DNA from 2 places in the Hoeflea prorocentri genome. Region 2 is predicted to be linked to the other one. Evidence: predicted binding sites of a transcription regulator. Region 2 holds the regulator's gene; the other holds the start of a gene.
What was found. The regulator PhoB, encoded in region 2, activates phosphate uptake and scavenging genes when phosphate is short. The targets are predictions, from matches to a motif close to TGTCATNNANCTGTCAT.
Positions count from the first base shown of each region.

Region 1: the regulator PhoB is predicted to act here: its motif matches at 3,376-3,392, upstream of OQ273_RS05960 (UDP-2,3-diacylglucosamine diphosphatase).

Region 1 is NZ_JAPJZI010000001.1:1,292,336-1,299,690, forward strand. It holds gene OQ273_RS05945 (DUF2865 domain-containing protein) at 1-77, opposite strand, end outside; gene OQ273_RS05950 (NADP-dependent malic enzyme) at 159-2,465, opposite strand; gene OQ273_RS05955 (SDR family oxidoreductase) at 2,519-3,298, opposite strand; gene OQ273_RS05960 (UDP-2,3-diacylglucosamine diphosphatase) at 3,444-4,262, shown strand; gene OQ273_RS05965 (alpha/beta hydrolase fold domain-containing protein) at 4,259-5,032, opposite strand; gene OQ273_RS05970 (hypothetical protein) at 5,325-5,540, shown strand; gene OQ273_RS05975 (beta-ketoacyl-[acyl-carrier-protein] synthase family protein) at 5,804-7,027, opposite strand; gene OQ273_RS05980 (acyl carrier protein) at 7,024-7,284, opposite strand.
Region 2 is NZ_JAPJZI010000001.1:3,734,801-3,742,155, reverse strand. It holds gene pstC (phosphate ABC transporter permease subunit PstC) at 1-985, shown strand, start outside; gene pstA (phosphate ABC transporter permease PstA) at 982-2,295, shown strand; gene pstB (phosphate ABC transporter ATP-binding protein PstB) at 2,383-3,201, shown strand; gene phoU (phosphate signaling complex protein PhoU) at 3,224-3,961, shown strand; gene phoB (phosphate regulon transcriptional regulator PhoB) at 4,006-4,689, shown strand; gene OQ273_RS17500 (VOC family protein) at 4,735-5,106, opposite strand; gene OQ273_RS17495 (winged helix-turn-helix transcriptional regulator) at 5,193-5,684, shown strand; gene OQ273_RS17490 (L-2-amino-thiazoline-4-carboxylic acid hydrolase) at 5,668-6,165, opposite strand; gene OQ273_RS17485 (RidA family protein) at 6,162-6,545, opposite strand; gene OQ273_RS17480 (LysR family transcriptional regulator) at 6,697-7,284, shown strand; gene OQ273_RS17475 (hypothetical protein) at 7,290-7,355, opposite strand, start outside.

The DNA.
Region 1 (7,355 bases), 2.4 Mb from region 2:
GCCCGCTCGCCAAAAGATACGCTCAGCATTGCCGCGAGGACCAGAACATGCCGCAATCCGGGACCAGTCAGCTTCAAGATAGGCACCTTTTCTGTGTTGCCGGATCATACACGCAAATTGCGGCTTGTGCAGCCACGGGGTTGCCGGTCCTTTTGCCGCTACTCCGGAACCGAGGCCTCGACGACCGCCAGCGTCGCCATGTTGACCACGCCGCGTGAGGTAACGGACGGCGTCAGGATATGTGCCGGTTTCGCGCCACCCAGGAGGATGGGGCCGACATGCAATGCATCGGTCATCGTCTTGACCACACCGAGCGCGATGTTGGCGGCGTCGAGTGTTGGAAACACCAGCAGGTTGGCTTCCCCGGTCAAATTGGAATTCGGCATGACCCGATTGCGCAAATGCTCCGAAATGGCTGAATCGCCATGCATTTCGCCATCTGCCTCCAGATCGGGATCCAGCTTGTGGATGAGTTCCACAGCCTGGCGCATCTTGCTGGCACTGCCCGAGACTCGGGATCCGAAATTGGAATGCGAGAGAAGGGCGGCGCGGGGCGTGATGCCGAAACGCCTGATTTCTTTTGCCGCCATCAGTGTTGTTTCGGCGATCTCCTCGGCTGATGGGTTCAGCGAGACATAGGTATCGGCAAAGAAGGTCGCACCCCGTTGTGAGATCAACAGGCTGAGTGCAGAGAACTCGCGTACACCCTCATCGCGTCCGATAACCTGATCGACGTCCCTGAGGTGTTTTGCATATCGGCCCTCAACTCCGCAGATCAGTGCATCGGCATCGCCGCGACGCACGGCCAGAGCGCCGATAACAGTGGAGTTGGTGCGCACCATGGTGCGCGCCGCTTCCGGGTTGATGCCCTTTCGCCCGACAAGCGAGAAATAGAGATCGACATAATCACGGTAGCGCGGATCGTCATGGGGATTGGTGACCTCGAAATCGGCCCCCGGCCTGATCCTTAGCCCGAATCTCTTCAGCCGTGTTTCGATGATGTCCGGGCGGCCGATGAGGATCGGACGCGCTATTTCGTCTTCGATGAGGACCTGCGTGGCGCGCAAAACGCGTTCGTCTTCGCCTTCAGCGAAAATGACCCGCTTCTTCTGTGCTGTCTTTGCGGCGGCAAAAAGCGGCTTCATCAACAGTCCGGACCGGAAGACAAACCGGTTGAGCTGATCCAGATAGGCTTCCATGTCCGCAACAGGGCGTGTGGCGACGCCCGATTCTGCCGCCGCTTCGGCGACGGCGGGCGCGATGCGCAGGATCAGGCGCGGATCAAAAGGCGAGGGGATCAGATAGTCTGGTCCGAAAACCGGCGTATCGCCTGAATAGGCCTTTGCGGCGACGTCTGAGGCCTCCTCCCGCGCCAGCCCGGCAATGGCGCGCACGGCGGCCATTTTCATTTCTTCATTGATGGTGCTCGCGCCGCAATCAAGGGCGCCACGGAAGATGTAGGGAAAGCACAGGACGTTGTTGACCTGATTGGCAAAGTCTGACCGCCCGGTGCAGATCATTGCGTCAGGGCGGGCCTGACGCGCCACATCGGGCATGATCTCCGGGTTCGGATTGGCCAGAGCCATGATAAGGGGCTTGTCCGCCATCCTGGCGAGCATGTCGGGCTTGAGTACATTGGCCGCCGACAGCCCGAGAAAAACGTCGGCTCCGTCAATATGATCCTGAAGCGACCGCTTGACTGATTTCTGAGCGTAGGCGGCTTTCCACCGGTCCATCAGAACTTCTCGGCCTTCATGGACCAGGCCTTCAATGTCGTGAACCCAGATGTTTTCCTTTTTTGCGCCGAGTTTGACCAACAGATTCAGGCAGGCTAGGGCGGCAGCGCCCGCACCGCTGGTGACGATCTTGGCGTTTGCCAGGTCTTTGCCAGCCAGTTCAAGGCCATTGAGAATAGCGGCTGCGACGATAATCGCCGTTCCATGCTGGTCGTCGTGGAAGACGGGTATGTTCATCTTGTCGCGCAGTTGGTCTTCGATCTCGAAGCACTCGGGTGCTTTGATATCCTCAAGATTGATGCCGCCGAATGTCGGCTCGAGTGCGGAAACCACCGAAACGACATGATCGATGTCCTGCGAATCGATTTCGATGTCGAACACATCGATGCCGGCGAATTTCTTGAAGAGGACTGCCTTGCCTTCCATAACCGGCTTGGAGGCGAGGGGTCCGATGGAGCCCAGACCAAGCACAGCTGTGCCGTTGGAGACAACGGCAACAAGGTTGCCGCGCGCGGTATAGTCAGCCGCCAGTTCCGGCTGCTTTTGTATGGCAAGGCATGGCGCAGCGACTCCGGGAGAATAGGCCAGTGCGAGATCGCGCTGATTTCCGAGCGGCTTCGTCGCCTGGATTTCCAGTTTTCCGGCGCGTGGATATTTATGGAAAAAAAGCGCGCTTTCCTGAAAATCGCTTTGCTCGGAGTCTTCCGGGCTGCCAACTTTGGAGTTCATGAGGTCTGGTCCTTGATTTGCCGGCACAGAAGGCGCCACTTTTCAGTATTTACCTAAAACGCACTCGGATAAAGACCGCCGTCCACCAGAATGTTCTGACCGGTGATGTATCCGGCTTGCGATGAACACAAAAAGGCGCATGTGTCGCCGAATTCCGCCGCTGTTCCCATCCGTGCTGCAGGAACCTGTTGAAGGACCATGGCCTTGACCTCTTCGATGGGCTTTCCTGTCTTTTGCGATGTATTGCGGAATGAGGATGCCAGGCGATCGGTATCCATTTTGCCCGGCAAAAGCGCATTGATCGTAACATTTTTTGACGCAACGCCGCGCGCGACACCCGCAAGAAAGGACGTCAGGCCGGCGCGCGCGCCCGATGACAGGTCGAGGCCGGGGATTGGCATATAGACGGATGACGATGTTACGTTGACGATACGCCCGAACTGCCGCTCGCACATGCCGTCGATAACCGCCTGGATCAGCTCAATGGGCGTTACCATGTTCTGTGTGACGCCTTCGAGGATTGCATCCCGGTCCAGTTGCTTGAAATCCCGAGGCGGCGGACCGCCATTGTTGTTGACCAGGATATCGGGCTCGGGACAGGCATCCAGCAATGCGCGCTGCCCGTCATCGGTGGAAACGTCCGCGGTGACCGCCTGGACACGCACTCCGGTTGCCGTACGGATTTCCTCCGCTGTTGCCTCAAGCGTATCGGCGTTGCGGCCGTTGACGACGAGGTCGCATCCGGCTTGCGCAAGGGCCATGGCGCATCCCTTGCCCAGCCCGCGGCTCGATGCGCAGACAATCGCTTTCCTGCCCGAGAGGCCAAGGTCCATTGTACTGTCCTTTCAAGATATCCTGCGCGATGTCCGGTCCCTTTTGCACGAGCGGCCAACTCGGATCAAACTCTATTTGTCATCGGATTGTGATACGACTCTGGTTAGTCATTCACTGCAACGCTGAAACGTTACGGTGGCGATCATGGCATATACGGCGAAACAGTATCGAACCCTTTTCATATCCGACATTCATCTTGGTTCCAGAGCAGCCAAGGCGGATTATCTGATTGATTTTCTTCGTCATCACGAAGCTGAGCAGATCATTCTGGTCGGCGATATCGTCGATGGATGGCGGCTGAAACGGAGCTGGAACTGGCCGCAGGACTGCAACGACGTCGTGCAGAAGCTTCTGCGCCAGGCGCGTAAGGGGACGCGGATCGTTTACATCCCCGGCAATCACGATGAGTTTCTGCGTGACTTTCCGGGTACGCATTTCGGCGGCATTGAAGTGGCTCTCGACACCGTCCATGAAGCGGCGGACGGCAAACGTTACCTGGTCCTTCACGGCGATGAGTTTGACGTTGTTGTCCGTCACGCCCGGCTTCTTGCCCACCTCGGGGACTGGGCATATGATCTCGCCATCCTGGTGAACCGCGGGCTCAATGGGCTGAGACGCAGGATGGGCATGCCATATTGGTCTTTTTCCGCCTGGGCAAAACTTCAGGTTAAACAGGCCGTGAATTTCATTGGCGAGTTTCAGCGCGTTGTGGTGGAAGAGGCGCGCCGGCGCGACGTTGAGGGCGTTATTTGCGGCCACATCCACCATGCGACGATCGAGGACTTCGATGGCATTCGCTACATCAATACCGGAGACTGGGTCGAGAGCTGCACCGCCGTTGCCGAGGATTTTGACGGCAATATGCAGCTCTTGCGGTGGGATGTGCATTCCGACCGTGTCGGCGAAAAGCGTGGTGCCTCCCGGATTGCCGGCAGGCGGACGCAAAAACGGCTCGCTGCCTAGGTGCCGCCCTTACCTTGTTCCGGCAGGCCGGTGACGATCTGATCGAGCGTGTGTCGTGCCTCGGGCACATCGAACATCATCCAGTTGTGGAACAGTTCCTGTTCGACAATCAGTTCGATTTCTGCTCCGCAGGCATCTGCGAGATCTGCGAAGGACAGGCAGTCCGGGTGCAGAATGTCGCGTGTGGCGGTGAAAATCCGTGTTGGTGGCAGTTTTTCAAGGTTTCCATAAATGGGACTGATCCGGTAATCCTTCAGATCATTTCCCGCTGCGTACAGGCGTGCTGCTTCTCTTGCACTGTCGACGCTCAGCCACGGATCGCTTTCTACCAGATCGGCAATCCGGCGATTGGTGAGACCTGCATCGAGCCACGGGCAAAGAAGAACAAGCTGATCGGCTGTCGGCAGCCCAAGTTCAGAGGCTTCAAGGCACAGGCCTGCGGCAATGCCGCCGCCGTCGAAATCACCCATCAGCGTCAGGCCACCCTCCGGAGCAGAACCTGTTACGTGCTCATAGAGCGGCATGAGTGCGGCATAGACGTCTTCCCAATTGTATTCCGGTGCGAGCGGGTAGGCCGGAACAGTGATGCGGATGTCTGCACGGGTCAGTAACTCGCTGACGAGCTTCCAGTGCATCGATTCAATTCCGAAGAGGTAGAAGCTGCCATAGAGGTAGAGAATCTGCCGGTTCGGCGCACTGCCTTTTTTTTGGATGTCGACAGCCGGCATGCCCGCATGCTCGGATTGAAGCACTTCGAACGTCTCGAACATGTGTCTTGGCGGGGTGGGGTCTTTTGTATTTTTGGCAGCCTCAATTTGCCGGTGCAGCGATTGTGCATCGGCAAAGCGACGTTTTCGCGTCAACCGCAGGTACTGGGATAACAGCCTGCTTCTTACACTGGGTCTGGCTGGATCTACGTAAACCAAAACCGGGATTTCCATTCATGATCAATTGCTTGAGAGATAAATAGGGTATTTTTTCTCAACATGAAATATTTTTTTCATCGCCAAATTTCTGATCGGATTTCAACCGACGGTTTGGAAAGCAGCTGCGAAGAAAATCATGTTGAGTATCGATGACGATAACCGGAAATGGTGGCTTCTAACCGCGATGGCCGGCGGCTTGGGACTGATCCTTTTCGACGAAACCGTCGTTTGCGTCGCCTTGCCGGTCATACGAGACGAGCTCGGCATGCCGGAGATTGCGTTCCATTGGGCCGTCAAATCCTATCTTCTTGTTTTTGCTTTTCTTTTGCCAATCGACGGAAAGCCGTCATGAACCTGATTGAGCCGCGGCACAGGGAGTAGGCGGGCTCTATGGTGTTCTGCCGACAGGTGCCGAGCGGCATGATCGGATTGGCGATCGCAAGCGCAATCCTCTCCAGAGCAGAAAGCTGCCAGGGCATTTTCCTGGCCGTTTCGCAGCTGGCGGCAGCAAAGCCGGTGTTTGTTTGGATGGGTCTCAAGGAGCCAACCGAACTTTAGGGCAGGGCTATAACGTCTGAGGCAAGGACCCGATCGCCTTGCATGGTTTGTCGATGATCAGGCTTTTCTGACGGCGAGAACTGCATTGGTGCCGCCGAAGGCGAAGGAATTGCTGACAGCCACGTTGATGTCGCGCTTTTTGGCGACATTTGGCGTCACGTCGAGATCGCACTCCGGGTCGGGTTCCTCGTAGTTGATCGTCGGAGGAATAATGCCCTCTTCGAGCGCCTTCACACAGGCGACCAGCTCAATACCGCCGCTGCCGCCAAGGGCATGTCCATGCATCGACTTGGTCGACGAAACGGAAATGCTGTCCGCGTGGCTTGCGAAGACGTTGCGGATGACTTTGGTTTCCGTAGCGTCATTGGCCCGCGTCCCGGTGCCGTGTGCGTTGATATAGTCCACATCCTGCGGGGTGATGCCCGCTGAACGCAGGCAGTGTTCCATGGCCCGTGAGGGGCCATCAACCGTCGGATTGACCAGATCGCCGGCATCGGCCGTCATGCCGACGCCTGCAAGTTCACACAGGACCTTTGCTCCGCGTGCCTTGGCGTGGCCGGCCCGTTCGAGAACGACAACACCAGCGCCGTCAGCCAGGGCCAAGCCCCTGCGGGTGAGCGAGAAGGGGCTGCATGTTTGCGGAGCGAGGACGCGCAGCGCCTCCCAGGCCTTCAGGACACCCCAGATCAGCGGCGCGTCGGTTCCGCCGACGACCGCCACATCCGCATCGCCGCTTTTAATGGCCTGGTAACCGGCAACGATCGCGTGATTTGCGGACGAACAAGCGGACGTCACGCCGTAGACCGGCCCTTTGATGCCATGCCACATGCTGATCTGGCTGGCAGGCGCCGAAGCCATGGACCGCGGTACGGTCATCACATGCGTACGTCTTGCGCCTTCCAGGAAGAATTTCCGGAAGCCTGTTTCAACGATTTCCCATCCACAGTTACCGGCGCCGATGATGCAGGCGGACCGGTTGGCAAGGTCCGGATCGCTGAACTCCAGACCGGCCTGCTTGATCGCCTGATTGGCGCTTTCCATGGCAAGAAGCGTGAAGCGGTCGAAGGCCGGCAGGCGGCGCTCCGGAATTCCGGCGTCCACGGGTTCAGGAATTTCGCCGCCAATCTCTATCTTCAGATTTTCGGTTGTGTTGATGTTGCGAAAAGGACGAATGCCGCACACGCCGTCCTTCATGGCCGACCATGTCGTCTCGACATCGTTACCCAGCGCGGTCGTGCACCCTAACCCGGTAACCGCGACTGCGGTATCTGCAATGCTCATTGAGTGCCGATGCCCATGGATTTGCCGAGTTCAAGCAGATCGCCGACGGTCTTGATGGAGTCCGCTGCTGAAACCGTGTCGATATCGATTGCGATATCGTATTCTTCTTCAATCGTCATGATGATCTCGACCAACTCAAGTGAGTTGACGCCGAGAGAGTCAAGCGTGGTTTGCGTAGTGATTTTTTCGGGATCGTGTCCGAGTTGTTCGCCGATAATCTTTGCAATCGTGCGTTCGGGATCAGGTGACTCTGTCATTAGTGCAGCTTGTTTCTTGCTTTCAGGTCATACGTTTTCGCGCCCGTTTGTCACGGCACGACGGCACGGAA
Region 2 (7,355 bases):
CATAGCCGGCTTCATCTATGCCTGGATGCTGATCGGTCCGAAGATGCGGGCCCGCAACCGCGTTGAGCGTGTGGTGCTCGGCGCCCTGATCGTCGCCTCCAGCATCGCTATATTGACGACCGTCGGGATCGTATGGTCGATGGTTTCCGAAACCGGGCGCTTCTTCAGCAGCGTTCCGCCCCTTGAATTCTTTTTCGGCACGGTCTGGGATCCACGTTTCGCTGCTGCCGGCGCTGAGGATTCCGCTGGTCAGTTCGGTCTCATTCCGCTGCTTGCCGGCACGCTCTATATCGCCTTGGTCGCAATGGCCGTCGCTGTCCCGATCGGCCTTTTTGCAGCGGTCTATATGTCCGAATATGCCAGCAACAGGATGCGCGCGACTGTCAAGCCCTTGCTGGAAGTGCTCGCCGGTATCCCGACCATTGTCTACGGTTTCTTTGCCCTGGTGACTGTCGGTCCGTTCCTGCGCGATATCAGTGCGCAGATCAACGGGATCGCAACCGGCAACATCGTTTCGTTCATTCAGGCACAGAGCGTCCTGACGGCCGGCGTGGTGATGGGTATCATGCTGATCCCGTTTGTCTCGTCGCTGTCAGATGACATCATCACCGCGGTGCCGCGTTCCCTGCGCGACGGATCGCTGGGTCTGGGCGCAACCCGCTCCGAAACGGTCAAGCGCGTCATCTTCCCGGCGGCAATCCCCGGCATTGTCGGCGCTCTGCTTTTGACCGCCTCCCGTGCAATCGGGGAAACCATGATCGTGGTTCTGGCCGCCGGCGTTGCGGCGCGCCTGTCGATCAATCCGTTCGAACCCATGACCACGGTAACGGTCAAGATCGTCAACCAGCTGACCGGCGATCTGGAGTTCACATCGCCGCAGACGCTTGTCGCATTTGCCCTGGGTATCACACTGTTTGTCATCACCCTCGGATTGAATTTCTACGCGCTTTACATCGTGCGCAAATACAGGGAGCAGTACGAATGACGGATGCAACCTCAGCTGCCGCACCGGCGTCGGGCGCATCTCCCTTCAAGCGCGACATCGGCATCAAACGGCGCTACGCAGCCGAAAGACGCTTCCGCGCCTATGGGCTCATCGCAATCTGCCTCGGGCTTTCGTTCCTGGTGATCCTGCTCTGGTCGGTTTTCTCTAAGGGCTACACGGCCTTCGTGCAGACATCGATCAACCTGCCCATCACCTTCAGCGAGAGTGTTATTGAACCCGACGGCGAAAGGGACATGAACAAGCTGCTGACGGCAAATTATCCGCGTTTGGCACGTGATGCCATCGTCAAGGAGTTGGGTGTTGATCCCGATGACAAGTCGGCTGTACGCGACGCCGGCAAGATGGTGTCTGCCGGTGTACGCAGCCAGTTGCGCGACATGGTTCTGGCGGATCCGACGATTATCGGCAGAACGGTTCCCGTCTGGGTGCTGGCTTCCGGCGATGTCGATTCCGCTCTCAAGGGACAGATTGACCTCAGCGTCGATGAAAAACGCCGCAAGGTGAACGACCGGCAGGTCGGCTGGATGAACACGCTGGTCCAAGACGGCGCCATGAAAGAGCGCTTCAATACTGGCCTCTTCGTCAATGGCGCATCAAGCCGTCCGGAGACGGCAGGTGTCGGCGTTGCGATCATCGGATCGCTTTATATGATGCTGATTGTGTTGGTGCTGGCTTTGCCGATCGGGGTTGCCGCATCAATCTATCTTGAAGAATTTGCGCCCAAGAACCGCTGGTCGGACCTCATCGAGGTAAACATCAACAATCTGGCGGCCGTGCCGTCAATCGTCTTCGGCCTGCTCGGCCTTGCCGTGTTCATCAATTTTGCCGGCCTGCCGCGCTCCGCTTCGCTGGTCGGTGGACTGGTCCTGACGCTGATGACGCTGCCGACCATCATCATTGCGACACGGGCGGCACTCAAGGCGGTCCCGCCGTCCATTCGCTCCGCAGCGCTGGGTGTCGGCGCCTCCAAGACGCAGACAGTCTTCCATCATGTCCTGCCACTTGCCGCGCCGGGCATCCTGACCGGTACGATTATCGGCCTTGCGCAGGCGCTTGGCGAAACGGCGCCGTTGCTGCTTATCGGCATGGTTGCCTTTGTTGTCGGCTATCCAGCCAGTCCCATGGATCCGGCCACGGCATTGCCGGTTCAGATCTTCATGTGGGCCAATGAGGCCGAGCGGGCCTTTGTCGAAAGGACATCGGGAGCGATCATCATTCTGCTCCTGTTCCTCGCCGTGATGAACATCACGGCCATTATACTGCGCAGGCGGTTCGAGCGCCGCTGGTAGGAGTGTCATCTGACGATTTGTTGGCGTGGCGCAGTTGCATGTGCCGCCCCTGACGGGCAAAAAGCCGATACAGTGGGGTTTTGAAGGATGAATATGATGTCGGAAGCAGCAGTAGAAGAGGCGGTTGGTGCAAAAACCGAACCGCAGCCGCCCATAAAGATGCAGGGCCGCATGGTGAGCGTCTTTTACAGCGGTTCCCAGGCGCTCTTTGATGTGGACCTCGATGTCAGGAAAAATCAGGTCACGGCCCTCATCGGTCCGTCTGGCTGCGGCAAGTCCACCTTCCTGCGCTGTCTGAACCGGATGAACGACACGATTGACGGCTGCGAGGTCAAGGGAAGCATCACATTGGATGGCGCGGATATCTATCATCCGGCCGTTGATGTGGTGGAGCTGCGTGCCAGCGTCGGCATGGTCTTTCAAAAACCCAACCCGTTTCCGAAATCGATTTATGAGAATATCGCTTACGGCCCGCGTATTCACGGCATGGCCAACAGCAAGGCAGGGTTTGACGAGATTGTCGAAACCAGCCTGCAAAGAGCCGGCCTATTCGACGAGGTCAAGGACAGGCTCAACGAACCGGGAACCGGCCTTTCCGGCGGTCAGCAGCAGCGTCTCTGCATCGCCCGCGCCATTGCCGTCAACCCGGAAGTGATATTGATGGACGAGCCCTGTTCGGCGCTCGATCCGATCGCCACGGCCAAGGTCGAGGAGCTGATCGACGAGATACGCCAGAACTACACAATTGTCATTGTGACCCACTCCATGCAGCAGGCCGCGCGCGTCTCGCAGCGCACCGCCATGTTCCATCTGGGCAAGCTGGTCGAGGTCGGCGACACGGACAAGATGTTCACCAACCCCGACGATCAGCGTACCCAGGACTACATCACCGGCCGCTTCGGCTGATCTTGAGCGGACAGGAACGATCATGAACGAAAACAATTCCAGTAATCAGCTCGCCGCTCACACGGTCTCGGCCTATGACGAGGATCTGCAGTTTCTCGTGCGCCGCATCGCAGAGATGGGCGGGATTGCCGAGCGTATGCTTGAGGAATCCGTCGCCGCGCTCGTCAATGGCGATGCCGCGCTCTCGCAAAAGGTCATTTCCGACGATCTGGTTCTTGACGATGCCGAGCGACAGATCGGCGAGAAAGCGGTTTTGATCATCGCCAAGCGTCAGCCCATGGCGGCGGATCTGCGCGACATTATAGGGTCGATCCGCATTGCCGCCGATCTGGAACGGGTCGGCGACATGGCAAAGAACATCGCCAAACGTGTGCTCGCCGTCCATGGCATGGCGCAGCCGAAGAAGCTGGTGCGCGGCCTCGATCACCTTGCCGAGCTGGCTCTAACGCAGCTGAAAGAAGTGCTCGACGCCTATTCGTCCCGCTCGCCGGAACTCGCCAGTTCCATTCGTCAGCGCGACGACGAGATCGACGCAATATATACGTCCCTTTTCCGTGAGCTGCTCACCTATATGATGGAAGATCCGCGCAACATAACCGCCTGTACGCATCTCCTGTTTTGCGCAAAGAACATCGAGCGGATCGGCGACCACGCCACCAATATTGCCGAGACGGTCTACTACATCAGCACCGGCTCGCAACTGTCGAACGAGCGGCCCAAGGACGATGAAACCACGTCTGTGGGCGCCGAGGAAGAGTAGGCTGGCGGGCCATCAGGCCCTGCCGCCGGAGACAAGACATGGGCATTGCACCGCAAATCACCGTCGTTGAAGACGAAGAGGCGCTGAGCGTCCTGCTGCGTTACAATCTGGAAGCCGAAGGCTACGAGGTCGATACCGTCCTGCGCGGTGACGAGGCGGAGATCAAACTGCAGGAGCGGGTTCCCGATCTTCTGATCCTTGACTGGATGCTGCCCGGCCTCTCAGGTATCGAACTGTGTCGTCGTTTACGTGTCCGGCCGGAAACCGAGCGCCTGCCGATCATTCTCCTGACCGCGCGCGGCGAGGAAAGCGAACGGGTGAGGGGCCTTGCCACCGGCGCGGACGATTATGTCGTCAAGCCGTTCTCAACGCCCGAACTCATGGCCCGCGTGCGCGCCCTTTTACGCCGGGTCAAGCCGGAGACGATCTCGACGGTTTTGAAGGCCGGCGATATCGAACTCGACCGCGAGACCCATCGCGTCTACCGACGCGGCCGCGAGATCAAGCTCGGTCCGACCGAATTCCGCCTGCTGGAGTTCTTCATGACCTCGCCGACGCGTGTCTTCTCCCGCTCGCAGCTTCTCGACGGCGTCTGGGGCCACGATATCTATGTGGATGAACGCACCGTCGACGTCCATGTCGGTCGCCTGCGCAAGGCCCTCAACCTTGCCAATATGCGCGACGTTATTCGCACGGTCCGCGGTGCGGGCTATTCACTGGAAACGTGAGCAGGACCTGTCACCGACCTCTTGGCGACGGCCGATTCCGGTCCGCTACCGCGTCAGGTCCTGTGCCAACATGAAGGCATTGCCGTCTGGGTCGTAGAAGGTCGCGGTGCTGACCATGCCTTCGACCGTATCGGTTGGTCCGTCGAATTTGACGCCAGCAGCCTCCAGCGCATTGCGCGCTGTTGTGATGTCGTCGATGCCGAAGACCGGAACGGCATTTCCGGGAACCGGTTCCGTCTGCTCGCCCAATCCCAGCGTAACGCCTTCCGTCATTGTCTTGACTTCGCTCCACCCGGCCTCGTCGATGTGATGTACCAGCTCAAATCCAAGCATGTCCTCATACCATTTCGCGCTCGCATGCCGGTCGCGGACCGACAGCGCAAAGGTGATTTCGTTATTCAGTTTTACGACAGCCATTGCAGTTTCCAGTTCAACTAAAATTATATATACTATACTTTATGGACATTGGTCGACTTGTCAATATTACATCCCGGTCATGGTCTTTGAGCATCCTCAAAGCGATGCATGACGGTGTGCCGGGGCGTCAGGCGCCGCTTCTTGTGGCGTCCGGTGCAAGCCGCACAGCCTTTGCAAGCAGCCTGGCGCATCTAGTTGAACTCGGGATTCTGGAGCGCAATCCCGGACATGGCCACCCGCTGAGACCGGAATTCAGGTTGACCGAGGAAGGAATGAGGTTTGCGAAGATGGCAGATATGATCGCCGGGGCTTTGCCGGATGAATCCGGACAGTCCCTGCTTCGCCGTACATGGACGCTTCCCGTCCTTGCCGTCAGCGGTCGGCCCCGCCGTTTCGTCGACATCAAGAGCGACCTGTCCCCCATAACCGACCGGGCGCTTTCCCAATCGCTTCAAAAACTGGAGGCGCGGCATTGGCTGCACCGCGAGATCGACATCGCATCGCACCCGCCGCGGCCGATCTATCAGGCCGCGAATGAGGGCATTGCAATCAGCAACGCGATCAGCGGTCTTCTGTGACCTGTGCGGGCCTTTCCCTCAATCGCGTGCGGCAGCAGCCGGGCTTGCCGGGTGCCCAGGATTCAAGCTCATAGTCGAACCCCGCCGCTTCCCAGACAGCATCGTCAAATGCCGTCGCGCATTTCAGGAGCGTACACACCTCTTCATCGCTGCACCCCATCTCCAGCCACCCGTCCTTGAGCGGGCAGGTCATGAACTGGACATCAAGGCATGTGTCGCTGATTTCATTGACCTGAGGCGAATAGGTCGCGCTGTCGGGGCCGAGAAAATACGTGTTGAGCATGCCCCTAAAATCCCGAGGCGCGAGATGCGCCAGCGACGCCCCGACCTCCAGCCCGTGCGCCCGGCTGGCGCTTTGCAAAACGCTGATGGCCTCTGCCTCGCCGCAACGGTGCGACAGTTCGCGAAATACGGCGAGGTAAATCCTGCCACGATCTTTCACCGCGCTGGCATGAAGCGCGTTGGTGCAACTCTTACTCATCCGGCGGCCACCGCTTCGATTTCCAGCAGCCAGGCTTCGTCAAAAATCCCGGCAATGATCACCGTCAAGGCCGGCTCATGCCCGCCGAGCACCGCTTTGCGCACGAGGCTGTTTTCGGCCCTGTATTTGCGGTCCGACAGATAGGTCGTGTGGCGGACGATGTTTTCCAATCCGAGGCCGGCCGCCTTGAGCTGTGCCTCGACATTCGCCCAGGCCTGCTCGGCCTGCTCCTTGAAGGTCTCCGGCACCGTTCCGTCGGGCCGCACCGGGATTTGCCCGCTCACATAGATGGTTCGTGAATGACCGGAAACGGCGACACACTGGGCATATCGGCTTTTCAGATCGTGAGCTTTTGCGGATGTGATGTGTTCCATTTTCATGGATGGGTCCTCGTTGACGGAATTCATTGTGCGCAAACGAAGCTACTGGTGGGGACGGTAATCTCAACGCAGAAAACCTCCGGTGGAGGCATAGAAATGCTGAGTCTTCAAATGCCGTTCTTTGTGTCACTTTGAAGTGAGGAGAAATTTGATGACTTACAGGCTTCCATCACTCAACACGCTGCGCGCCTTCGAAGCGGCCGCCAGACATTTGAGCTTTACGACCGCAGCAAGCGAACTCGGCGTCACCGCCGGCGCTATAAGCCAGCAGGTCAAGAAGCTGGAGGCGTCCCTCGGCGTGGCGCTGTTTCGACGCTTGCCGCATGGCCTGCTTTTGACTGAAGAGGGCGAGGCCTATCTGCCTGCGATCTCCAAGGCGTTTGATGATTTGACGGAAGCCACCGAAGCCATCGCCCCGCGCATCAACAGCAGGAAGTTTTCCGTTGGCATATGTCCGAAGGTCAGAACGATGCTGCCGGGAAATTGGCCGCAACACAGCGAAGACCTTCGCCGCCATGTGCGCGATTGTATCGAAACCAGCGACATCGAACTGGTGCGCACGAACGCGGTTGATTGCCTCATCAGAGCGCGCGGCGGCCCCTATGGAGATCTGACGCTGGTTGTTATTCCGGCTTCGTCCGGTCCTGGCGAACTGCATTTTGTCTGCAAGCCGGGCCTTGCCAATTGCGCGCAGTCACAGGCGATTATTGACGACCTGACCCGGCAGGTGGCGCCCTAGACCGTCTAGCTCGCTTCAACCGCCGTTCGGATTACCTGCCATTCTTCCTCGACCGACCCGGCATGCCGTGT